DNA from 2 places in the Isoalcanivorax indicus genome. Region 1 is predicted to be linked to the other one. Evidence: predicted binding sites of a transcription regulator. Region 1 holds the regulator's gene; the other holds the start of a gene.
The links. The regulator FNR, encoded in region 1, switches genes on or off when oxygen is low (the NO sensors DNR and NnrR bind a similar motif). The targets are predictions, from matches to a motif close to TTGATNTANATCAA.

Region 1 (12,156 bases):
CATCGATGCGCCCCGCGCGGCACAACAGCCCGAGGACAAGCTGAACTGGATACAGCAACTGCAGGCTCGCGGTCATCGCGTGCTGATGACCGGCGACGGGGTCAACGACACCCGCGCCCTGGCAGCGGCCGATTGCTCAGTGGCCATGGCGGACAGCAGCGCGCTGGCACGGGATGCCGCCGGTATGTACCTGCTGCGCCCCGATCTGCGCCTGATCCCCTGGCTGCACCACCTCGGACGCGCGACCCGCCGCACGCTGCGCATCAACATCGCCTGGGCGCTGGGATACAACGCCCTGGCCATCCCCTTTGCCGTCGTCGGATTGATCCCGCCCTGGCTGGCTGCTATTGGCATGTCGGCCAGTTCCCTGCTGGTGTCCTGGAATGCCGGTCGTCTGATGCGCTGGCAGGCCCCCGATAGCGAGGCGTCCCCATGGAAATCGTGATCCTGCTTATTCCGCTGGCACTGGTGGTACTGGGGCTGGCCATCGCGGCCTTCTTCTGGGCCGTGCGCCGTGACCAGTTTGATGACCTGGATGCGCCGGCCTGGCGGATCCTGTTCGATGACGACCAGCACAGAACGCCTGACAAGACCCGGCCGGAAGATTCCCATGAGTGACAGCATGCTGTTCGCCAGCATTATCCTGATGGCCTTTGCCGGCAGCGCTCACTGTGTAGCCATGTGCGGCGGCATGGCCATGGCGACCACGTTTTCCGTGCCCGAGCACCAACGCAGCGGGCCTGCCCTGTGGCACTGGCAACTGCTGTTCGGCAGTGGCCGGGTGCTGACCTACACCCTGCTCGGCGCCCTGATGGGACTGCTGGGTGCCGCCTTGAGTCTGCCCCCTGCCCTGCACGGTGTGCCGCTGTTGATCTCCGCCATCATCATGATCCTGCTCGCGCTTTATCTGCTCGGGCGCAGCGCCGGCTTGCGCTGGGTCGAGGGGCTGGGGCGACACCTCTGGCGACGGGTTCAGCCGGCCCTGAAACACCTGATGCCCGTCAACACACCACTGCGCGCCCTGCTGCTCGGCATGGCCTGGGGGCTGTTGCCCTGCGGTCTGGTGTATGCCGCCCTGGCCCTCAGCCTGGGCGCCGCCTCGCCACTCACCGGCGCCGCATTGATGCTCGCGTTTGGCCTGATTACCGTGCCGCCGGTCGCGGCCGCCGGGGTCATTGGCGGCAGCCTGGCCGCCCTGCGTGGGCCACGCGGGCGCCACGTAGCGGCCGCCCTCGCGGTATTAATGGCCGCCCTGCTGACCTGGCAGGCCATAAGCGGTCATGACCATGCCGGTCACGCGGATGCGGCGCCGCATCATGACCACACGCATCACCATTGATACACGTCAACATGCCCGGGCATCCGGCCTGCGATCATCGCTTCATCTAAAGCGCCCCCCTTACACCCCGGAGGCTTCATGACCGAGTGGAACACTGACCTGATTCGCCGCTACGACGGAAAGGGCCCGCGTTATACCTCCTATCCGCCGGCGCTGGCGTTCCATGAGGAAATCACCGCCCAGGACTACGAACAGGCGGTGGCCGAGGGAAATGCCGCCCGGCGGCCCCTGTCGCTGTATGCCCACATCCCCTTCTGCCAGTCGGTCTGCTACTACTGCGCCTGCAATCGCATTGTCACGGCCAACCGGCAGCGTGGCGCTGACTACCTCGAGGATCTGCTCGCTGAAATGGCACTGCGCGCCCGTGACATCGACGGCCAGCGGCCGGTGACACAGATGCACTGGGGCGGCGGCACACCGACCTTCCTGGACGACGCCCAGTTAACCAAGCTGATGTACCGCACCGCGCGGCATTTCCGCCTGCTGGAGGATGATCGGGGGGACTATGGCATCGAACTGGACCCGCGTACGGTGGATCGCGCCCGTATTTCCCTGCTACGCGGCCTCGGCTTCAATCGTGCCAGCCTGGGCGTGCAGGATCTCGACCCTCGCGTGCAGCGCGCGGTCAATCGCGTGCAACCCGTTGAACTGATCGCCCGCACCCTGGATGCCCTGCGTGAATTCGAGTTCTGTTCCGTGAGCGTGGATCTGATCTACGGCCTGCCCTGGCAATCGGAGGCCAGCCTGGCGCGCACTGTCGAACAGCTGGTGGCCCTCAATCCGGATCGTGTGTCCCTGTACAACTACGCCCACCTGCCCGCCCGCTTCAAGGTACAGCGGCAGATCGAAGAGGCTGCCCTGCCTGCGCCATCGGAAAAGCTGCGCATGCTGGCCCGCGCCGGCACCCTGTTCGAGCAGGCGGGCTACCAGTTGATCGGCATGGACCACTTTGCCCGTCCCCACGACGCCATGGCCCGTGCCCAGGCACAGGGTCAGCTTCACCGCAATTTCCAGGGCTATTCGCTGCATGGCGATGCTGACCTGATCGGTATGGGCGTTTCGGCCATCAGTCAGATCGGCCGGCTCTATGCCCAGAACCAGAAGCAGATCGACCCCTGGCGGGAGGCAGTGGAAGATGGCCTGCTGCCCCTGGAGCGCGGCTTCGTGCTGGGGCGTGAGGATGAAATTCGCCGTGATGTCATCATGACATTGCTGTGCGACATGCAGCTTGATCTGGCGCGTATCAGCCAGCGCTGGAGCATTGATGCAGAAGACTGTTTTGCTGATGAAATTGCCGCCCTGGCGCCAATGATCCAGGACGGCCTGCTGTGGCGCGATGGCGATGTGCTGCGGCTGTCCGATCAGGGCCGACTCCTGGCCCGCGCGGTCGCCATGGTCTTTGACCAGTACAGCGGCCACGGCCCGACACAAAGCCGCTTCAGCCGTATTATCTGAACTGCCGGACGGTTCCGGCGCGTGAATTTCCCTGGAAGGAGGCGTAAAGTGACGGTCAGACTGGTTCATAGCCAACACCAGACGGCCAGCCCCGATGCTGGAATCGTCGTCACACGAAAAGGGTCGAGCACCATGTCAGGTCGCGTTTCCTGCAACGACTGTTCATTGAGCCCCATCTGCCTGCCGTTGGCAGTGCGGCCGGACGAACTCGAGCAACTGGACAACATCATTCGTCGCGGTCGCGCGATGAAACGCGGCGAGCATCTGTATCGCGCGGCCGACCCCTTCGATGCGGTTTACGCCGTGCGCAGCGGCGCCCTGAAAACCTATTCCGTGTCCGAGGAAGGCGAGGAGCAAGTCACCGGCTTCTACCTGCCCGGGGAGATCGTCGGCATGGACGGCATCAGCACCGCCCACCACGTCTCATCGGCCAAGGCCCTGGACACGGCCACCGTGTGCGAAATTCCGTTCGAGCGTTTCGAGTATCTGTCCTCAAGGATTCCGACGTTGCAGCATCATTTTTTCAGTCTGATGAGCCGCGAAATCCAGGCGGACCGGGAACTGCATCTGCTGGTCAGCAAGAAATCTGCGGACGATCGCATTGCGGCCCTGCTGCTCTCCATCTCGGCGCGGCACAAACGTCGCGGGCTGTCGGGCAGCGCCTTCCGTCTGCCGATGTCCCGTTACGACATCGCCAATTACCTCGGTCTGGCGGTCGAAACCGTCAGCCGCATCTTTACCCGCTTCCAGCAACAGGGTCTGTTGCGTGTTGAAGGTCGCGAAGTCGAAATCCTCGATCGGGGTGCCCTGTGCGGCACAGCCCCCCAGGAAATTCTGGAGAAACAGGGATGACCAAACCGGTTTTCGTATTGCTCGATGATCAGCTCAAAGCCAGTCAACCCGCCCTCGACAAAGGTCTGCGCATCGCCTTCGGGCTCGACGCCCCGCTGATCGTTTGCGTCAACAGCTACTCCCCGGCTCTGGTGCGGCGCATCGGCGATGACGAGAACCGCCTGGCCGGCGCCCGTTACGCCGTAAGCCATGCCTGGGAGGCCCGGGTGGAAGCCCTGCTGGCCGAACAGGATCTTGATGAAGCGGAACGCGAACGCATCAGTACCCGCATTCTCTGGGACGACGATCAATACGATGCCTTGCGTGAAGCGATTCTGGACGCCGACCCGCAACTGCTGGTGGTGCATTCCGATGGCCGCGATCGCGGCCTTCGCGGTTTGTGGCTGACGCCCCGCCACTGGCACCTGATTCGCAAGGCGCCCTGCTCTGTGTTGTGTGTGGACGAAAATGCCTGGCCGGACGACATGCCGGTGCTGGCCGCGGTGGACCCGGAACACGACAGCGGCGAACTGACCGGACTGAATGCCACCATCGTGCGTGCCGCCCGCGACATGAGCGACGCCCTCGACAGCGACCTGCGTCTCAGCTACGTGGTCGAGCACCCGGACGAAACCCTGATCCTGATCGCTGGCGAAGCCATCCCCAGCTATATCGGCAATACCGATACCTTGCGTGACTATTATGCGCAGCGGCTCACTGAGCTGTGCGAGCGAGCCGGTCTGGACGCCGACGCCCAGGTCCTGCTTGAAGGACGCCCGGCAGAGGCCCTGGCCGACTTCCAGCAACGCAACGGTCCGCTTCTTCTGGTGGTGGGCACCGTTCACCGCGGCCCCGTACGTCGCCTGCTGCTCGGCAGCACCGCCGAAAAGATCGCCGGCAATGCCCGTGGCGACCTGCTGGTGGTCAAGGATGATGATTTTGAAACGCCGTGGAATATTCCTGATTTCGAAGACGACGACGATGAGGATTGAGTCGGGCTGTTGTTTTTTGGGGACGTCGTAGCCCGATGCAAGAACCAGACTTTCGCTTGGCTTGGAAGTTGTTAACCGGGCTGCGCGTGACGGCCCTCGGGGGGCGGGTAAGGGTTTTCTGGACCTTCGAGAGGCATGGATGCCGAACGAGAGCCCCCATGGACGGGTTTACGGCGTGTCCAGAAAACCCTTACCCGCCCTCCGAGGGCCACCACCACAACCGACAAGAATGGCACCCCACCCAGACTCTCAATCCTTCTCGGGCGTAGGCCACCAAGGGTACCCCGGCGGCATATTCGTAGCACTGGACAGCGTAAACGCCGGCGGGCGTTTTTCGATAAAGGACATGACCCCCTCTTTGGCATCCGCCGAACGCCCCGTCCAGTAAATCGCCTGACTCTCGATCTCGTGCGCCCGCCACGGATGCGGCTCCCCTGCCATATGCCACAGCATCTGGCGCGACAGCGCCACCGACACCGCCGACGTATTGTCCGCGATTTCCCGCGCCAGCTCGCGCGCCACCTTCATCAGTTCATCCGCCGGATGCAGCGAACGCAGCAGGCCGCCCGCCTTGCCCTCCTCCGCAGAAAAGACCCGACCGCTCAGCACCCATTCCAGACTTTGCGGCAACCCGACCACCTTCGGCAGCAGCCAACTCGCCGCCCCATCCGGCACAATGCCCCGGCGGCAGAAGACGAAACCCATGCGTGCGGTATCCGCAGCAATACGAATATCCATCGGCAACGTCATGGTCGCCCCAACGCCCACCGCCGGACCATTGATCGCCGCGATCATCGGCTTGTGGCAGGCGAACATGCGCAGCGTCACCTTGCCACCCGTGTCGCGCAGTTGCGTCCAGTCCGGCGTTCCACCGCTCGCACCCGTCTGGGCATCGTAGTCGAAGGTGGCCGCGCCCTTGCCCAGGTCTGCCCCCGCGCAAAAGGCCCGCCCGGCCCCGGTCACGATGATCACGCGGATATCGTCGTCCGCATCGGCCGCGTCCAGCGCGGCAATCAGCTCCTCGGCCATGGTGTCCGTGAACGCATTGAGCCGGTCGGGGCGATGCAATGTCAGGGTCAGGATGCCGTCTTCCACCTCATAACGCAGCGTCTCAAGATCGTGTGTCGCAAAGCCCGTCATGGAGCCTCCTCATTTACGAAATCAGCGTGGCAAGGCATGACCTGCGTCAATACGGCCATGCCCCGGGTCGATAAGCTGGACCCATACTGTCACTGACATCTGGAGAGCACCATGACCCGTCCGAGCGAATATGTGCGCAATCTGAATCAGAAGCTTGAGGACTGGGAATACCAGCTTGATCGCTTCCGGCATCGTTTGCAGGATCTGCGGGAGGAGCTGCGTGAGCGCGGCGAGGAGCGCGCCGAAGACCTTCAGGCGCGCCGCGCGGTATTGCGGGAAAAGCTGGATGCTGTTGAGGAACAGGGCGAGCACGCCCTGGAAGACATCCGCGATGGCCTGGAGCTGGCCTGGGAAGGGTTGCGGCTTGGCCTGCTCAGCGCGCGCTCCGAATTCGAACCCCGCGACGACGACTGACCACTCAGGCTGCCGCTTCGCGACGCCGGAACACCAGGGTATCGCCCTGTGATCCGGCAGCGTGGAAGCGGTAGCCCGCCACATCAAAGCGCTTCAGCGCGTCCGGGCTGTCGATATCATGCTGCAGTATCCAGGCCGCCATCAGCCCGCGCGCCTTCTTGGCATAGAAGCTGATGACCTTGTACTGGCCGTTCTTTTCGTCCTCGAATACGGGCGTGATGATACGCGCATCCAGGCTCTTGGGGCGCACCGCCTTGAAGTATTCGTTTGACGCCAGATTGATCAATACCTCGCTGTCGGCCCGTTTCAGGTCCTGATTCAGCAGCTGGGTGATGCGATCACCCCAGAAGGCGTACAGATCCTTGCCACGGGGATTGGCAAACCGCGTGCCCATTTCCAGCCGATAAGGGCGCATCATGTCCAGTGGCCGCAACAGGCCATAAAGGCCGGACAGGATGCGCAGGCGCTGTTGCGCCCTCGCCAGGGCACTGCCGTCAAATTGATCGATATCCAGGCCGGTGTAGACATCCCCCTTGAACGCAAAAACAGCAGGCCGGGCATTATTGCGGTCCATTTGCGGTTGCCACTCGGTAAAGCGGGCCGTGTTCAGCGCCGCAATACGATCACTGACTTTCATCAGCTCGCTGATATCGGCCGGCGTCAGGGTGCGCAGGTCCTTCACAAGTTCGGCGCTATGCTCCAGCAGGCGCGGCCGCGTGATACGCTGGCCGGCCAGCGATGGAAAATCAGATTCGTAGTCGAGTGTCTTGGCAGGTGATACAACTATCAGCATGATAAACCTCATCTCCGATTTGCAGCGGAGTATAGCAAATGAACGTGAAAGGACCGGGGTTCTCACATGCGCATTCTTCTTGTTCTTGTCGGCCTGGTGGCCATAGCCGTTGTGCTCTGGGCGAGCTGGCGCATCGACCGGCGACTGTTCATCTTCACACTGATCGCCGTGCTGATTGGCGCGCTCATGTTCGGTTTGGGGGTCTGGCACAGCCGTGACCAGGCCATGGTCCAGGTCTCCCCGGATGACGTGACATTGACCCTGGAACAGAGCCGTAGCATGGAAATCGGTGTTCGTTTGCAGGGTCGGGTCAACAACGGCAGCCCGCATCCGCTGGCCCGCGTGGAAGCCCGCGCGCTGCTTGAACGCTGCGTGGACGACGTCTGTGAAACCCTGGGTGAAGACAGGCTGACCCTGCGCCAGCATGTCCCTCCCGGTGCCAGCCTGCCCTGGTCGCAGATGGTCCAGCCGCCGCCCGGGACCGTGGATGGCCCCCATGATTGGCGTCTTGAGATCAAATCCGTGAGCGGTTATGCCAATGACCGTCGTCGTCGTCCTTGACTCGGCGCGCCGTGTCGCTATCGTTGTGACCAATTGGTCATCACGATGGATCATCACAAGGAACCCCGATGGATTTTCAGCTCAGTGAATTCCAGCAGATGCTGCGTGACAGCGCCCAGCGTTTTGTCCGTCAGCAACATGCATTCGAACAGCGCCGGGCGCTGCTCAAGGAGAGCGCAGGGCTGCACCCTGCCCTGTGGCAGCAATTTGCCGAGCTGGGCTGGCTGGCATTGCCCTTCCCCGAAGACAAGGGCGGCCTCGGCGGCCAGCATCGGGACCTGGTACAGATCATGGAGGCTTTCGGTGAAGGGCTGGTGATCGAGCCCTATGTGGCCAATGTGCTGCTGGCAGGTACCCTGATTGCACGCTGCGGTTCATCTGCGCAGGTCAGCGAACTGCTTGAGCCGATGGTGGCCGGCGCGCTGCAGCTGGCCTTTGCCCACGACGAAGCCGGGCGCCGGTTCAGCAACGACGTACAGGCTGTGACCGCCACGCAGGACGGTGATGAGGTGATTTTGCAGGGCAGCAAATCCAGAGTGCTCAATGGCGACCAGGCCGAACAACTGGTGGTGTCGGCCCGGCTGGGCGATGACGTCGCGCTGTTTGTCGTGCCCGCAAACCATCAGGGCGTCCAGCGGCAGGCCTGGGCAGCCGTGGATGGCGCCAGCGGCGCTGAAATCCATTTCGACACAGTGCGCATTCCGGCCGCTGCGCGTCTGGGCAGCGCCGATGCCCGCGCCGATATCAGCGCGGCACAGGATCTGGCCCTGCTCGGATTATGTGCAGAGGCGGTGGGCATGCTGCAGGCGCTGGTCAGGGACACCGTCGAATATACCCGCACCCGCAAGCAGTTCGGCGTGCCCATTTCCAGCTTTCAGGTGCTGCAACATCGCATGGTGGACATGTTCATGCGCGCGGAACAGGCCAGTGCGCTGCTCGACATGGCGGCCATCCAGATGGATGCTGCAGACGCCACGGCGGGTCAGACCGCCCTGTCCACCCTCAAGGTGTGGCTTGGCAGCGCGGGCCGGCTTGTCGGTCAGCAGGCCGTGCAGTTGCATGGCGGCATGGGCGTGACCGAAGAGCTGCGGGTCGGGCATTACTTCAAACGCCTGACACTGATTGAACAACTGCTCGGCAACGAAGACTGGCACCTGCGTCGTCTGGACCGCCTGTCCAGCGCCGCCTGACGCTTCCGCTCAATCCTGACGTCCGCGACTGATGGCACTTTGCCGTCAGTCGCGGAACAGGTCACAATGCCCTCCCCTGCATAGCCTGAGACACCTATGAGCGGTCTGATACCCGGCCAGGCGACGGCCATTGCTGACGGCGTCTGGCGTCTGCTGGCGCTGAATCCCGGCATGATGACCGGCCCGGGCACCAATACCTACCTGATCGCTGCCAACGATGGCCTGCTGGTGCTTGATCCGGGCCCGGCTGACAGCCAGCACATCATCAATATCGAGGCCGCGGCCGCAGACATCGGCTTGCCATTGAGCGCGGTGCTGGTCACGCATACCCACCGCGACCACTCTCCGGCCACCACCCTGCTGCGCGAACGGCTGCCCGAGCTGCGCAGGCTGGGCCCGGCAGCACCGGACGATGGTCTGCAGGATGACGACTGGCAGCCAGACCAGATACTGGGCGACGGCGATGTCATTGCGCTGGGCGAGCGTCGTCTGCGCGTAATCGCCACGCCGGGGCATGTCGGCAATCATCTCTGCTTCCTGCTGGAAGATGCCGGGCTGCTGTTCAGTGGCGATCACCTGATCCAGGGCTCAACCGTGGTGATTGCGCCGCCGTCCGGCTCGATGAAGGACTATCTCGAATCCCTGCAGCGCCTGCAGCACGAAACCCTGCATCAACTGGCACCCGGGCATGGTGATCTGATCGATGACCCGCAGGGCTATATCGAACACACCATCGGCCACCGGTTGCGGCGTGAAGAGAAGGTAGTGCGTGCGCTGACCCAGCACCCTGACAGCACCGCCAGCGATCTGGTCAGCACCGTCTATGACGATGTGCCGGTATTCCTCCATGGTGTGGCCACCCTGTCGTTGATGGCGCACCTGATCAAGCTGGAGCAGGATGGTCGCGCGCACCGTGACGCCGAGGAGCGCTGGGCGCTGCAGGGCTGAACAGCGATGACCGGCGACCTGTTCTCTGCGAACGCCTCTGCGAGCGCCTCTGCGAACGCGCCGCTGCTGCGACCGTTGCCGGGAACCCCGGGGCTGCAGGTCTGGCCCGCAGTGCTTGGCGCCAGCCGGGCGAACGTCCTGATGGACAGACTGCTGGCTTCCCTGCCCTGGTCACAGCCGGAGGTGACGGTCTACGGCCGCACGGGCCCGGTGCCGCGCCTGCAAAGCTGGCATGGCGATCCTGACGCCGATTACGCCTATTCCGGATTGCCGCTGCCGCCCCGCCCCTGGACCCCGGAACTGGACGCGCTGCGCCGCACTGTCGAGGCCGTGACGGGCCACCGCTACAACAGCGTGCTGGCCAATCTGTATCGCAACGGCGAGGACACCATGGGCTGGCATGCCGATGACGAACGCGAACTCGGGCCGCAGCCCTGGATTGCCTCGTATTCCCTCGGCGCCACCCGGGATTTCACCCTGCGGCGCAAAGGTCAGGGCCGCATCGAGGATCGAATTGCCCTGGCCCACGACCAGCTGATTCTGATGCCGCCAGCCATGCAGCGCCTGTGGGAGCATGCCCTGCCCCGCCGGGCGCGCGTGAGCGCCCCGCGCCTCAACCTGACCTTCAGGCTTATCCGAAAAACAGGTAGGTGACAAAGATGGCGGTCAACAGGCCTGCCATGTCCGCAACAATCCCGCACAACAGTGCATAGCGCAGTTTGACCACCCCTACACTGCCAAAATAGACGGCCAGGACGTAAAAGGTGGTTTCGGTGCTGCCCTGCATGATGGCGGCCATGCGCCCGGCCAGCGAGTCCACCCCGTGGGTTTGCATGACCTCCAGCATCATGGCACGGGCACCACTGCCCGAAAGCGGTTTGAGCATCGCTACCGGCAAGGCATCCACAAAACGGGTGTCAAAACCGGCCCAGACCGCCACAACACGAATGCCGTTCAATAGCAGATCCAGCACCCCGCCCTCACGCAGCACGGCAATGGCCACCAGCATGGCCACCAGGAAAGGAATCAACCTGACGGCCAGATGGAAGCCCTCCTTGGCGCCATCAATGAAGGTGCTGTAGGCATCCAGCTTTGCCCGATGGGCCAGGATCAGGAACAGCGCCACCACCGCCAGCAGGATGCCGTTGCCAATGCTGCTGGACAGGGTGGCTGCAGCCTCGGTGGGCAGTGCCCAGGCCAGCATCCCCAGGGCGAAGAGCAGCAACAGCCAGATGCCGGCCGCCGCCAGGATGACGGGATCGAACAGGCGGATCTTCTGCAGCCGGGCGGTAAACCAGACCCCGATAAAGGTCGAGGCGGTGGTCGCCATCAGCATGGGCAGATAGATATCCGCCGGGTCGGCAGCGCCTTGCTGGGCGCGGTACATCAGCACCGTAACGGGGACCAGGGTCACGGAGGAGGTATTCAGCACCAGAAACATGATCTGGCTGTCGGTCGCGGTATCCGGGGTCGGGTTGCGTGCCTGAAGGGACTCCATGGCTTTCAGGCCCAACGGCGTGGCGGCATTGTCCAGCCCGAGCATATTGGCGGACAGGTTCATGGTCACCGGCGCCATGGGGTCCGTCTGCCCGGCCTCCTGGTCAGCATCCGGTGGGGGCGGATTGACCACCGGGGCAGCGACCGCGCCGGGCATCAGGCGTCCCAGCAGCGGCGTGACGCCCCGGGCCACCCATTCGGCCAGGCCGCTTTTCTCGGCCAGCCGGAACAGGCCGGTCCACAGGGTCAACACCCCGATCAGGCCGATGCTGACCTGCACCGCCAGGTCTGCGGCCCCGAACATGGCCTGCATGGTGCCCGACAGCGCTTCCGGCGAGCCTCCCAGTGCCCGGATCACCGCTGCAGCAATCCCGAGCAGCAGAAACCCGATAAACAGATAGTGCATTCACGCCCCCGTGTACACGCTGTGGCATTTCCTTATACTGTTTTGACAACAGTGCAGTGACTGTGCGCATTCTGCCAGCGAATGACAACCGCTGGAACGAAAGCCGGGGGCGATCTGTCCAACCCGGCACAGGTCACTGCAAATGGACGCCGACAAGAGGCCCCGGATGATTCGACGCCACATAATGCTCCGCAGTGTGCTGGTCATGCTGCTCCTGGCCACGGCCGCCTTCCAGGTGACCGGTGCGCTGACCAACACCAACGCCACACCGGAGCCGCTGGCCCGTGAGGGTGGGCTTGCCCCCGAAGATGTGCACGCCCGCACGGCGCGTCATATTGTCGAGCGCCTGCAAGGCCATTACCGGCAGATGCGCTTTGATGATGCGCTCTCCGAGAAGGTCTTCGAGCGCTACCTGCGTGATCTGGACCCCAATCGCATCTATTTTCTGGCGTCGGATATCGAAGCCTTCGAACGCTATCGCACAGTGCTCGATGACCAACTGCGCCGGGGCGACCTGAGTGCAGGCTATGACATGTTCAATCTGTATCAGCAACGTGTGCGCGAGCGCCTCGAGTACATGCTGGCCCACC
Region 2 (12,156 bases), 810 kb from region 1:
GCAACAGCTGGACCAGCGGCACCAGCACATCATACTGCGCCGCCGTAAAGGGCACAGTATCGGCGCCTTCCAGCTCGATACCAATGGCGAAATCGTTGCAATTCTTGCGCCCGCGCCAGGCGGACTCGCCAGCATGCCAGGCGCGCCGGTCGCAGGCGACATACTGGTTCAGCTGGCCATCGCGGCGAATCAGGAAATGCGCCGACACCTTCAGGTGGGCTATTTCGGCAAAGTACGGATGGGCATCGGGCGACAGGTCATTGCTGAACAGCGCGTCGATATGCGGCCCGCCGAATTCGCCCGGCGGCAAACTGATGTTATGCACCACAATCAGGGAAATATCCGCCGGGTCCGGACGCTCGCCGGCATTGGGTGAGGGAATGTGACGGGCCTGATCGACCCAGTGCTTGCTGAGAGTGAACACACGCCATCCTGGTCCGGGCAGGGCACCCGGCACGGGCGTGCTTCAGGTGCGCTGCTGCAACTTGCGAAGATCGCCGATTACGGCTTCCAGCGCCCGGTCGAACAGGGCGCTGTCCTCAATCAGTTTAGCGGCCCCCTGCTGCAACGCAACGGCCAGACTCATGGCGCTGTGTTCGCACACCTTGATGCCCCGGCGATTGATGAACACCAGCTTGTCACCGCCGCGCAGATTGGCCGCCAGCTTGCAGCGCTGCCCGCTGTGCGGCTGGTCGCCTTCGGCAAATTCCACCCACTGCCCCGGACGCAGGCCACGCAGGGCACGCACCTGGGGGTGATCCGAGGGCAAGCGCAGCTCCTCTTCCACCGGCGCAACGGCCACCTCGGCCTCCACCACCGGCTGCTCGGCCGCCACGGCCACACGTTCGGTTTCCAGGCCACGCAGCAAGGAATCGTGCACGGTCTGCAACCCGATCAGCAGGCTGTTGGCTTCCAGCACGTCGTAGCTGATGCGCTCCAGGCCGGCCTTGATGCTGTTCAGCAGCTTCGGGCTGAGGGCGCGCAAACGCTCCAGCGCGGCCTGCTCCCGGTGGGGCAGCACGCTCCACACCACGGCATCCACCACCTTGCCATCACGGGCCCAGGCCTCGCTGTCTTCGCCTTCGCGCAGATGCGTCAGGTAAAGCACCTGCTGCCAGGCCTGACGCAGCAGGCGCACCGCCACGTCCGGCAGTTGCCGCCCCGCCATGCGCTGATCCAGCGCCGCCGTCACCGCCAGTCGCGCGACATCGGCCCGGGCGCGCCCTTCCTCGACTTCGCGAATGCGTGCCTCGACCCTTTCCGTGCGAGCGCTCTGCTGGCTGAAAAAAGCCTCGAAGTCACGCAGCAGCGTGCCGAACAGGGCCACGTCCTCATCGTAATCATTGAGAATGCTGAACACGGACTGCTCGATCTGCTGATACAGCGCATCCTCGGTGCCCTGATCCGGGCTCCACTGGGCGCCGGCCCGCGCCAGGGTATTGAGCAGCTGCCGTGCAGGATGATCGTCATTGCTGAAGAAGGTCTTGTCCGCAATCGCCACCTTCAACAGCGGAATCTGCAAGCGGCCCAGCAGGGCCTTGATGTCGGTGGACAACCCCTGGTCGTCCAGAATGAAATCGAACAGCATCGACACCAGGTTGATGACATCGTCATCCGCCTGGTCCAGCGCATGCACGGCATCCGCCCCGATCTCGCTCTCCAGCAGGCCGGACAGCTCGGCGCGCACATCCACTTCGTCCAGCGCGCCCGGGGTGGCGGCGCTCTCCAGCGAGCGCTCCACCCGCTGCAGACGATTCAGCATCTGCAGCAGGTCTTCGGAATTCACCGCATTGACCTGGGTGCCCGTGGCCAGCGGCGCACCGTTTACGAACGGCACCCCGTTGTGCATGACCGCCATGTTGGTCGGCCCCGAGACCGCTGGCGCGAAGCCGCCTGTGGGCATACCTGCGGGCAATGCACCAGACGCCCCGGCAGCTCCGGCTGACGGCGCCCCGCCGCCCATACTGCGCATGGCCGACAACAACTCCTGCAGCACGCCGAACACCTGGCCGTTATCCACCACCGCATCGCCCGCCCCGCCTGACGAGCCTGCGGCGGCTCCCCCGCCCCCCGTGCGCGCCTGACCGGGCTGCCGGGCCGGGCGGATCGGCGGCGCCTTCATGTCCGGCAGCACGCCAGCATCGATGAGCAATTGATTGGCCTCGCTCACCGCAAAGCCGATTTCCGACAGCACCATGCGCTCGAACAGCTTGAAGACAATCAGCTTGCTGCGAATGTCCAGATCCAGCTTCTCGACACAGGTATGGAAGCACTCCGCCACCTGGCGTGGCTCCAGCGGGTTACCGCGCTCCCCGAATTCCCGCCGCCCCTCGAACAGGTATTCCAGGCGGTGATTGAAGGCGCGCAGGTGTTGCTCACAGGGACCACGCACCCGGCGCGCCATGTTGTCGATCGCCACGCCCGTTTCCAGCTGGTCTTCGTTGACCAGCGTCAGGCTGTCGATATCAATATCCTGATCATCCAGCACGCGCTGCTCGGCCGGGTTGTCGAGCAAGGTGCGGAAGCTGTTATGCAGGGCCTGGCGGAAGCCGGTTTCCATGCCCGCCCGCTTCACGCGCAGCTCGCGCATGGCGTCGAAGTAGCGGTCACGGTCGGTATCGGTGGCGGATTCCGCCAGATCAAAGAGGGTGTCATCGGCGCCATCGAGCATGCCCGCGAGGTATTTACCCAGCAGTTCGCCAGTACGCTGCTGGACCTGTTCCAGCGGGCGCGGCAACTGACGCAGGGCGTCGGGAGCGGATGCCGCAGCCTTGACCGGCTTGAGTTGGGCAACCTTCTTCATGAGTGCTCTCCGGGGTTAGCGGGCGCAAACTTTGCACAGCGTTTGTAGAGAGAGTGCGGGTTTGCGTCGCTTTCTGCCGATTTTGGGAAACTGACAACCAGCCTAGCACGCCGACCAGGCCAGAATTATGAACGAGTTATCAACCTACGCATATTTCAGTAGTTATCTGCTCTGTAACCAGACGAACGTGCAAACAGACATCCTTGAGGCCCAGCTTCCCCCGTTCGGCAATTTCCAATAGGCTCAGGCCTTTGCGCCTGCCGTGGCCCGCCCCACGGCGAGCAGGGGGGCCGCCCGGGGCGGCAGCGACATCTGAGGGACCACACCCATGGAACAACCCACTACACTGGAGCAGTTCACCGCTGTGCTGGAGACCCTGTCCGGCTGGGCCTGGGGCCCGCCGATGCTGTTGTTGATCGGCGGCACCGGGCTCTACCTGACCCTGCGCCTGGCCTTTCTGCCCCTGCGGCGCCTGGGTTTTGGCCTGCGGCAGCTGATTCGCGGCAGCGAGGGCGAGGGTACCATCGGCTCGCGCTCGGCCCTGGCCGCCACTCTGGCCGCCACCGTGGGTACCGGCAATATCGCGGGCGTGGCCACCGCGATTCACTGGGGCGGCCCCGGCGCGCTGGTGTGGATGTGGCTGATTGCCCTGGTGGGCATGGCCACCAAGTATTCCGAGGCCGTGCTGGCCGTGAAATTCCGCCGCCAGGACAGCCGTGGCCAGTATATCGGCGGCCCCATGTACTACATCCGCGACGGCCTGGGGCCGCGCTTCGCCTGGCTGGCCGTGCTGTTCGCGGTGTTCGGTACCATTGCCGGCTTCGGCATCGGCAATACCGTGCAGGCCAATTCCGTGGCCGACGGCTTTCAGGACAGCTTCGGCATTGCCCCCGCCCTGACCGGCAGCGTGCTCGCCGTGCTGGTGGGGCTGGTCATCCTGGGCGGCATCCGCCGCATCGCCAATATCGCGGCCGCCCTGGTGCCCCTGATGGCCGCCATTTACCTGGCGTTGGGCGCATTCGTACTGCTCATGCACGCCCCGCAATTGCCCGCCGCCGTCATGCTGTGCCTGCAAAGCGCCTTTACCGGCACCGCCGCTACGGGCGGCTTTGCCGGCGCCACCGTGTGGGCGGCGATCAGCTACGGCGTTGCCCGGGGCATCTTCTCCAACGAAGCCGGGCTCGGCAGTTCCCCCATCGCCCACGCCTCGGCCACCACCGACCACCCGGTGCGCCAGGGCAGCGTGGCCATGCTCGGCACCTTTATTGACACCCTGATTATTTGCTCCATCACCGGCCTGGCGATTGTCGTCACCGGCGCCTGGGAAAGCGGCGCCACCGGGGCCCCGCTGTCGGCCCTGGCGTTCTCCGCCAGCTTCGGCGAGCTCGGCCAGATGGTGGTCGCCCTGTCCCTGGGCGTGTTCGCCTTTACCACCCTGCTCGGCTGGAGCCTGTACGGCGAACGCTGCGCCCAGTATCTGTTTGGCGACCGCGCCGTGGTACCCTTTCGCGTGCTCTGGGTGGCTGCCGTTCCGGCCGGTGCCCTGCTGAGCCTGGATATCGTCTGGGGCATTGCCGACATCCTCAATGCCCTGATGGCCATCCCGAACCTGATCGCCCTGCTCCTGCTGAGCCCGGTGATCCTCAAACTGACACACGAGTTCTTCCGCAATGAGCCACATTGAGATGCCCGAATGGGTGCGCGCCGACATTCCCGAACAGGTGCGCCGCGCCCTGCATGAAGACGTGGGCAGCGGTGATATCACCGCCGAACTGATTCCGCTGGAGGCCGAAGCCAGCGCCCGCGTGATTACCCGCGAACCCATGACCCTGGCGGGCACCGCCTGGGTGGATGAAGTCTTCGCCCAGCTCGGCGGCCGCATCGCCATCGACTGGCAGCATCAGGATGGCGACCGCGTGGCCGCCGACAGCCTGCTGTTCACCCTGCAGGGCCGCACCCGCACCCTCCTCACCGGTGAACGCACCGCGCTGAACTTCCTGCAAACGCTGTCCGCCACCGCCACCAGCGCCCAACGCTATGCCGACATGGTCGCCGGCACCGGCGTGACCCTGCTGGATACCCGCAAGACCCTGCCCGGCCTGCGCACCGCACAGAAATACGCCGTGACCTGCGGCGGCTGCGCCAACCACCGCATCGGTCTGTATGACGCCTTCCTGCTGAAGGAGAACCACATCGCCGCCTGCGGCTCCATCACCGGCGCCGTGCAGCGCGCCCGCGAGCTGTATCCGCACCGTTGGGTGGAAGTGGAAGTGGAGAATTTCCGCGAACTGGACGAAGCCCTGGCCAGCGGCTGCGACGTGATCATGCTGGACAATTTCAGCCTGGAGGATTTGCGCCGCGCGGTGACGCAGGTGGCGGGCAAGGTAAAACTGGAAGCCTCCGGCGGCATCGACGACAACACCCTGCGCAGCGTGGCAGAAACCGGCGTGGATTATATTTCCATCGGCGGACTGACCAAGCATGTGCGGGCGATTGATTTGTCGTTGCGGCTGGTGTGACCCGATGGGGCACCCGGTATCAGCCCGAGTGCCCCGCTACTTTTTTCTCAGAAGCGATAGCCCACGTAGAGCCCATAGGCCCACGGGTCGATATTCGCCTTGCCTACCTTGGCACCATCCAGCTTCACATCGCTGTCGATATCCATATGGCGCACATCCGCGCCGACCAGCCAGCGCTCACTCAGCGGGACATCCACCCCCACCTGACCCGCCAGCCCCCAGGAGTCCTCAAGTTTCAGTCGGCTGCCGGACAAGGCCCCCGTGGTGCGCGTGTGGAAAAAGCGGGTGTAGTTCAGACCCACCGACGCATACGGCTGGATCATCGCCCCCGGCAGGAAGTGATACTGCACCGACACCGTGGGCGGCAGATGCCGCGTGGAACCCACATTACCCACTCCTTCCAGATCAATCTTGTGGCGGAACGGCACCGCACCCAGCACCTCCACCCCCACACGATCGCTGGCCATCCAGGTGAGGCTGACGCTGGGGCGCGTATTACTGCCGATATCCAGATCCATCCCCGCCGCCTGACCGTTGTCCGACGACGGCTCGATATGGTGCACCCCGCCCCGCACAATCCAGTCCCCGGCCATAGCCGCGCCAGAAAAAAGCACTGCCGTGCTGACCAGCGTGAGTTGCAGATACTTGCCCATCTTCATGCTGTTTCTCCTTTTCCTGATACCCGACAGCGGGCGGAGACAGCATGGGCGGGCACCCCGCGTGCAACGTTGACCCGGATCAAGGCGAGCGTCGCGGGACCGCTGAATCATGGAAAAACCATGACACAGATCAGGAAACCTTCGGCCTGTAACACCAGTCCATATATGATGAATCCAGATACCCGGAACCGGAGCCGCGCCATGCGCTACCTGCTTGTGATTGCTGCCGCCCTCAGCCTGGCAGCCTGCGCTTCATCCAAACGCATCATTGTTGATGACCAGGGCGTTGATCAGGCCGCCTACCAGCGCGACCTGGCGGATTGCGAGCGCATCGCTGCTCAAGTCTCTACCGGCGGTGACGCCGCCGAAGGGGCTGTGGGCGGTGCTATTGTTGGCGGCGCTCTGGGCGCGATCTTCGGAAATCGCAGCTCCGCCGCACGCGGCGCAGGCGGTGGCGCCGTGATTGGCGGCGCAAGCCGGGCCGGGGATGCGGAGCAGGAGAAGCGGCGGGTGATGCGGAATTGTATGACGGGGAGGGGGTATCGGGTTTTGAATTAGGTGGTGACTAAGCTGGAGTCAAACGCCGGTTCAGGCACTCGGCTTTTCAGCTTTGCTATGTGTGTTTGCCCACCTGGGGCAATGGACTTGCGGCATGCCAGTGCCGACAACGGCAGCCGGTTATCATTACTGCCTGCAGCTAGCAGCCGATGAGCGATAGGGTAATCCCCCCCTTTTTAACGGCACCCAGAAGTAGAATCAGGCCACCATGGCCAACTTCTGTTTGGGGGTAATGCCTCCCAAGGCCATATTCGGCCGTTCGTTGTTATAAGTCCAAAGCCATCGCGTGGCAAATTCCTGAACCTGTTCAATGGATCCGAACAGATACTGCGCCAGCCAGTCGTAGCGTACGGTCCGGTTGTAGCGCTCGATATAGGCGTTCTGCTGAGGCTTTCCCGGCTGGATGTATTCAAGCCGGATGCCGCGCTGCAGCGCCCAGGCCGACAAGGCGCCACTGATGTACTCCGGGCCGTTGTCGCAGCGCAGCGCCCGGGGCTGGCCCCGCCACTCGATGATCTGATCCAGTGCGCGGATCACCCGCTCCGAGGGCAAGGACAGGTCCACCTCAATGGCCAGGCCTTCGCGGTTGAAGTCATCCAGCACATTGAATAGGCGATAGCTGCGACCATCCTCAAGCTGGTCGTGCATGAAGTCCATCGACCAGCATTCGTTGATGGCCCTAGGCTCTGTCAGCGGCTCTGGCTTCTCCCGTACGATGCGCTTCTTCGGCTTGATACGCAGGTTCAGCTCCAGCTCCCGGTAGATGCGGTAGACCCGCTTGTGATTCCAGCCGTAACCCTTGACGTTGCGCAGGAACAGGAAGCACAGGCCGAATCCCCAGTTACGCTGATTAGCGGTCAGCCGAACCAGCCAGTCAGCGATCTCGGCGTTCTCGTCGCTCCGCAGTGGCTGGTATCGGTAGCAGGTCTCACTGATGCCGTAGGTTTCGCAGGCCAGCCGAATGCTAACGCCACGTTCGGTGACAGCCTCCCTCGCCAGCGTGCGTCGCAGGGAAGGCTTCACCACTTTTTCTCGAGGGCTTCCTTGCGCAGCTCGGACTTCAGCCTTTCCTCGGCATACATCTTCTTCAGGCGCCGGTTCTCATCCTCCAGCTCCTTCAGGCGTGCCATCAGGGAGGCGTCCATACCGCCGTACTTGGCGCGCCATTTGTAGAAGCTGGCGCTGCTCATGCCGTGCTCACGGCACAGCTCCGGCACCGGCACCCCGGACTCGGCTTGCTTGAGGATCGCCAGTATCTGGCTGTCCGAAAAACGTGACTTCTTCATGCAGAATCTCCTTCGTCATAGGTTACGAGAAAATTCTACTTTTGAGCACCCTTACTTTTCGGGGGGATTACCATTCGACATCACGGTATAGGCGAAGACATCCACGGCAAACACCTCCCCAAGCTCCGCCACGCGCTCCACCACCAACGCCTTGCGATGCGCCTAGGAATGGCCGCTGAAGTGGTCTTCACCACAGAGAAAGGCGCGCCGCACACAGCGGCTGATACAGTGATAGTACGGCGTCGCATCCAGCAACACCTGCTGGCTTCGTGCTCTGGGCATGACGGCCTCCTTGCTGTCATAACCAAGCCTAAACACCTTCCAGGGCGAGGTGCATCAGCCTAATGCCAGAAAGAATGTCAACCATTGGCTAAATGGTGGGTGTCTAGGCTTGTTGAAAGCATCAACCCCTTATTATATAGCTGCCCTCGGTGCTGCTGGTAGAATAACACTCTACACCTTCATTTTTTTACAGGTGACGTGCCAGAAAATAAAACAAAAAAAGAAGGAATGAAAGATATAAACAAAATACTGGAAAATGAATCAAGGTGCATTAGAGACCTAATAAAAAGTATGCCATAGTCACCTGGTATTACAAAGTACAAATAAACCAAAGATGAGAAAGAGCAAAAAAACGAGAAAAACAAGGAGTACCCAGAACGAGACAATTCCATGAGAAAATAGAATAATGCAGAGCATACCATCACGCACAGCATCACCCCCAACGGAGGCCACCCAAAAAGGTTCGGACTAAATGAATAATATGCAGACATCAACCTCTCAAAGACAAAGGCATACAAAAATGAAGCCGCAACATAAAAAACATTCCTAAGCACATGGCATTTCATATAAACAACACCAAAAAAATCAATTAATCTGGATAAGGACTGTCGCCACAGGGAGGGCATTCACACCTGCAAAAATCAGAGCATTCCATATCACATTTTATGCCTTTGCTGGCCACCTGACATGCGCGCTTTGCAGGATTGATCTGGATTGGTATCCCGAAAGGTTTTACTTCCTTTCCGGGGATGAGATTGCAAAGAGCACTACCACTCGACTCTGACTTCATGCAATTCTCCATACATGAACAATTATGAGTGGGTGGATAAACGGCATGATCCCAAGGCTTTGCTCTCATTCCATCATCATCGAACCTACTAATAGGATTACTCTCCGCGTATATGTAATAATTCACTCCGCCGCCAATACCAATTGGATCACTTTGCATATAACGCCCTAGACTACCGCTATACTCACGATGAAAATTATAAAGAAGCCCTTTCTCTTCGTCATAATATTGCCCCGGGAACCTGATAGGGTTGCTGACTTTCTCTATATAAATCTCCACCGATCCAAAAGCTTGCCAATATGCGCCCCAGATCACCTCTCCCCCTCTGCCGAAAAGCTTCAGTGGCTGGCCGATATGGCCTGCATAGTAATAACCGATACTATAATCCTCACCGTCCCGCCTGAACAAGGGATCTGTCATCCACATACTATTAGGCCAATATTGATATTCGGCAATCAGCGATCCATTATCATCGTATTCCGCCAATAGGCCGCTATCATCGTAGTGGAAGTAAATTGTTCCTTCTTGAGTAGTCTTACTTACTCGCCGACCGAACGGATCATAGCGGTAGCTTCCCAGTATCGCACCGCCCTCAATCCGAACCTGCCGCAGACGCTCGGCAAGATCATATTCGTATAGCGTAACCGTGCCATCCTGCTCGACTTTGCGCACGGTATGTCCGTTTGCATCGTACTCGAAGGTGGCTCCGGGCTTGCTGATCAATTGATGATTTTCATTATATTCCCAAGGCTCACCACCACCTTCTGTCAAGCGATTGGCCACACCATCATAGGTGTACGACTCGTTCTGCAACCCCATATCTTCTGCGAACCGGGCTTCAATCAAACGATATAGCTCGTCATAGGTGTACAGATGCTCCCCTGTTTCGGAATCGATACGGACAATGTGATTTTCACTATTGTACTGGTAGCTTCTGTAGGCACGCGGTGTGTCCGCTGCGTCCAGTAGTTCTGTTGTACCGGGACGCAGCAGGCCATCTACATCATGACGGATTCGCGTGCCGCCGGGATATACCGTTTCAATGGGAGTGCGCCATTGGTACTCCGTTACCGCTATAGTGCCTTCGCCGGGAATAGTCAGGCTCTGGAAGTCACCATCCGGAGTCCACGTGTAGGTATAGGTCACACCCTCCGGGTTCGTATAGGTGGCTTTACGGCCATCCTGATCATACGTATAGCTGTGCGTTTTGCTGAATGGACCGTAGTTGACGGTTACTTCCGTGACACGCCCCAGAAGATCATATGCATAGCTACCACTACTTACTGTACTGCCATCCTGCTGGTCGCTATAAGCCGTCAGTAGGCCCAGGGCGTTGTACTCGAAGGACGAGGTGCGCCCTGGTGTGTTCTGGTCTTTTGCTTGCGGGCTGGCGTAATAGTTGACTGCGATCAGTTGGCCAGCATCGTCATAGCTATAATGAGTGATCTGGCCCATGCCATTTATTTCACTCTTGCGCAAACCACCGGGGTAATAAGTATAGTCACGCGTTTCGCCTCCGGGGCGAGTTTCTCTTGATAAACGTCCATGAGCATCATAAGTAAAGGTGGTAGTGCTTCCTTCCGGATCAGTGACCGCGATCAGATTATCGCGCGCATCGAATTCAAGCCGTGTCATACCACCGATGGCATCGACCATACGTATCGGGCGCTGCAAGGCGTCGTAGGAGGTCACTGTCTCCAGGCCTTCAGCGTCCAGCTCCGTGACGGGGTTGCCCGCAGTATCGTAACCCACACGCCGAGTCTGGCTGATCTGCCCTATCTCGCTGGTGGTATCTATCCGTGTGATCCGGCCCATTTCGTCCAGCGTGAATGCTTCACTATAGGTTGGATAGTCGACGGCCGTCAGGCGCTCTCCGTCATAGTGATAACGAATACTGTTTCCCGAGGCATCCGTTTCCTGGGCCAGGCGCCCTTCTGCGTCATACTGCTGCTGTGTCATGGCGCCACTGGGAAGCCTCACGCCAAGCATGCGTCCGTTCTCGTCATACTCGAATACTGTCTTGTGACCCAACGCATCCGTAATGCTCAGTGGCCGCCCGGCGCCGTCGACCTCCCACTGGCTTGTTGCGCCATTGGGAAGAGTCATACCGGTCTTGTCACCCGCTGTGTTGTAGTGGTGTTCGGTGATACGGTCCAGTGGGTCTGTTTCACCCAATAATTTGCCTGCAGCATCATACTCATACCGGGATATCGGCCCGCGCGCGTCCACATACACCGACGGGTTACCCAACGCATCAAACCCACCGTGCTCGGGATGCACAAACGCAGTCACTTCATTATCCGGCGCCGTAATGCGAATGCGATTTCCGTGGTCGTCGTACTCATAGACGTACAGAGCATCCGGGGTGTCGCCGCTGCTGCGGTATAGCACAGACAACAATTGCCCATGACTGTCGCGGGTGTAGGTGGTCACTTGCTCATCCGAGGTGTCGGCAGCCAGCACCTGGCGCGTCAGGGCGCCATGCTCGTCGTATTCCCAGGTGCTGACGGTGCCATCCCAATCGGTATGGCGGGTGCGCTGGTGGTGTACCGGGTGCCATTGCGTATGTTGCTCTGCACCATCGCTGCTGCGGTGGCGGCGAATCACGTTGCGGCGTTCGTCAAACCAGGTAGTCAGGGTTTCACCATAACGATCTGTGCGTTCGGTGCGGGCCAGGTAGGCAGCCGGTTTGCCAGCGTCGCTGTTGCGAATATTGGCGGGGCGTTCGGCGCGGGTGGATTCATCGCCGTATAGCCCGGCCGGGGCGCCGCCTACGGCTACTTCTTCCCCGTCACTGAGAAAGCTGCGCACGGAGAATTCGGTTTCGCCGTTAACGATGCGTGCGGCGACCGCGCCCAGGGCGTTGTAGCGGGTTTCCACGGTGCGGCCATCCGGTTCGCGACGAATCTGAATAAAGGTATCGGCCTCGCCGGAGTTGCTGAAACGTGTGGCGTGGCCATCCGGGTTGACCAGGCGGGTCATCAGGCCCGCATCGTTTACTTCAATCGTGCTGGCGCGGCCTTCCGGGTCGGTCACGCTGGTGATATGTCCCTGGCTGTTATACGCGTAAAGCCAGTCGTGACCCAGCACGTCGTTCACGCGCACCAGGCGATGGTCTGAATCGTAGTGATAACTGACGCGTCGGCCGGTGTAATCCTCTACTGCCACGGGACGGTGATATACGTCGCTCACGCCTTCGCCCTGCTGGAAGGTCACGCTTTCGTATTCGAAGGTCAGGATCACTTTATCGAAGGTATCG

Region 2: the regulator FNR is predicted to act here: its motif matches at 6,051-6,064, upstream of DKW65_RS10775 (OmpW/AlkL family protein).

The regions. Positions count from the first base shown of each region.
Region 1 covers NZ_QGMP01000001.1:1,557,911-1,570,066, forward strand. The annotation lists gene DKW65_RS07080 (heavy metal translocating P-type ATPase) at 1-445, shown strand, start outside; gene ccoS (cbb3-type cytochrome oxidase assembly protein CcoS) at 433-618, shown strand; gene DKW65_RS07090 (sulfite exporter TauE/SafE family protein) at 611-1,339, shown strand; gene hemN (oxygen-independent coproporphyrinogen III oxidase) at 1,418-2,794, shown strand; gene fnr (fumarate/nitrate reduction transcriptional regulator Fnr) at 2,927-3,646, shown strand; gene DKW65_RS07105 (universal stress protein) at 3,643-4,617, shown strand; gene DKW65_RS07110 (crotonase/enoyl-CoA hydratase family protein) at 4,867-5,757, opposite strand; gene DKW65_RS07115 (sll1863 family stress response protein) at 5,869-6,171, shown strand; gene yaaA (peroxide stress protein YaaA) at 6,176-6,964, opposite strand; gene DKW65_RS07125 (hypothetical protein) at 7,031-7,525, shown strand; gene DKW65_RS07130 (acyl-CoA dehydrogenase family protein) at 7,594-8,715, shown strand; gene DKW65_RS07135 (MBL fold metallo-hydrolase) at 8,812-9,663, shown strand; gene DKW65_RS07140 (alpha-ketoglutarate-dependent dioxygenase AlkB family protein) at 9,670-10,317, shown strand; gene DKW65_RS07145 (nucleoside recognition domain-containing protein) at 10,295-11,566, opposite strand; gene DKW65_RS07150 (carboxy terminal-processing peptidase) at 11,733-12,156, shown strand, end outside.
Region 2 covers NZ_QGMP01000001.1:2,370,091-2,382,246, forward strand. The annotation lists gene ampD (1,6-anhydro-N-acetylmuramyl-L-alanine amidase AmpD) at 1-424, opposite strand, end outside; gene DKW65_RS10760 (DUF1631 domain-containing protein) at 467-2,803, opposite strand; gene DKW65_RS10765 (amino acid carrier protein) at 3,132-4,487, shown strand; gene nadC (carboxylating nicotinate-nucleotide diphosphorylase) at 4,474-5,322, shown strand; gene DKW65_RS10775 (OmpW/AlkL family protein) at 5,370-5,981, opposite strand; gene DKW65_RS10780 (glycine zipper family protein) at 6,183-6,539, shown strand; one part of gene DKW65_RS10785 (IS3 family transposase) at 6,738-7,573, opposite strand; one part of gene DKW65_RS10785 (IS3 family transposase) at 7,573-7,825, opposite strand; gene DKW65_RS10795 (RHS repeat-associated core domain-containing protein) at 8,697-12,156, opposite strand, start outside.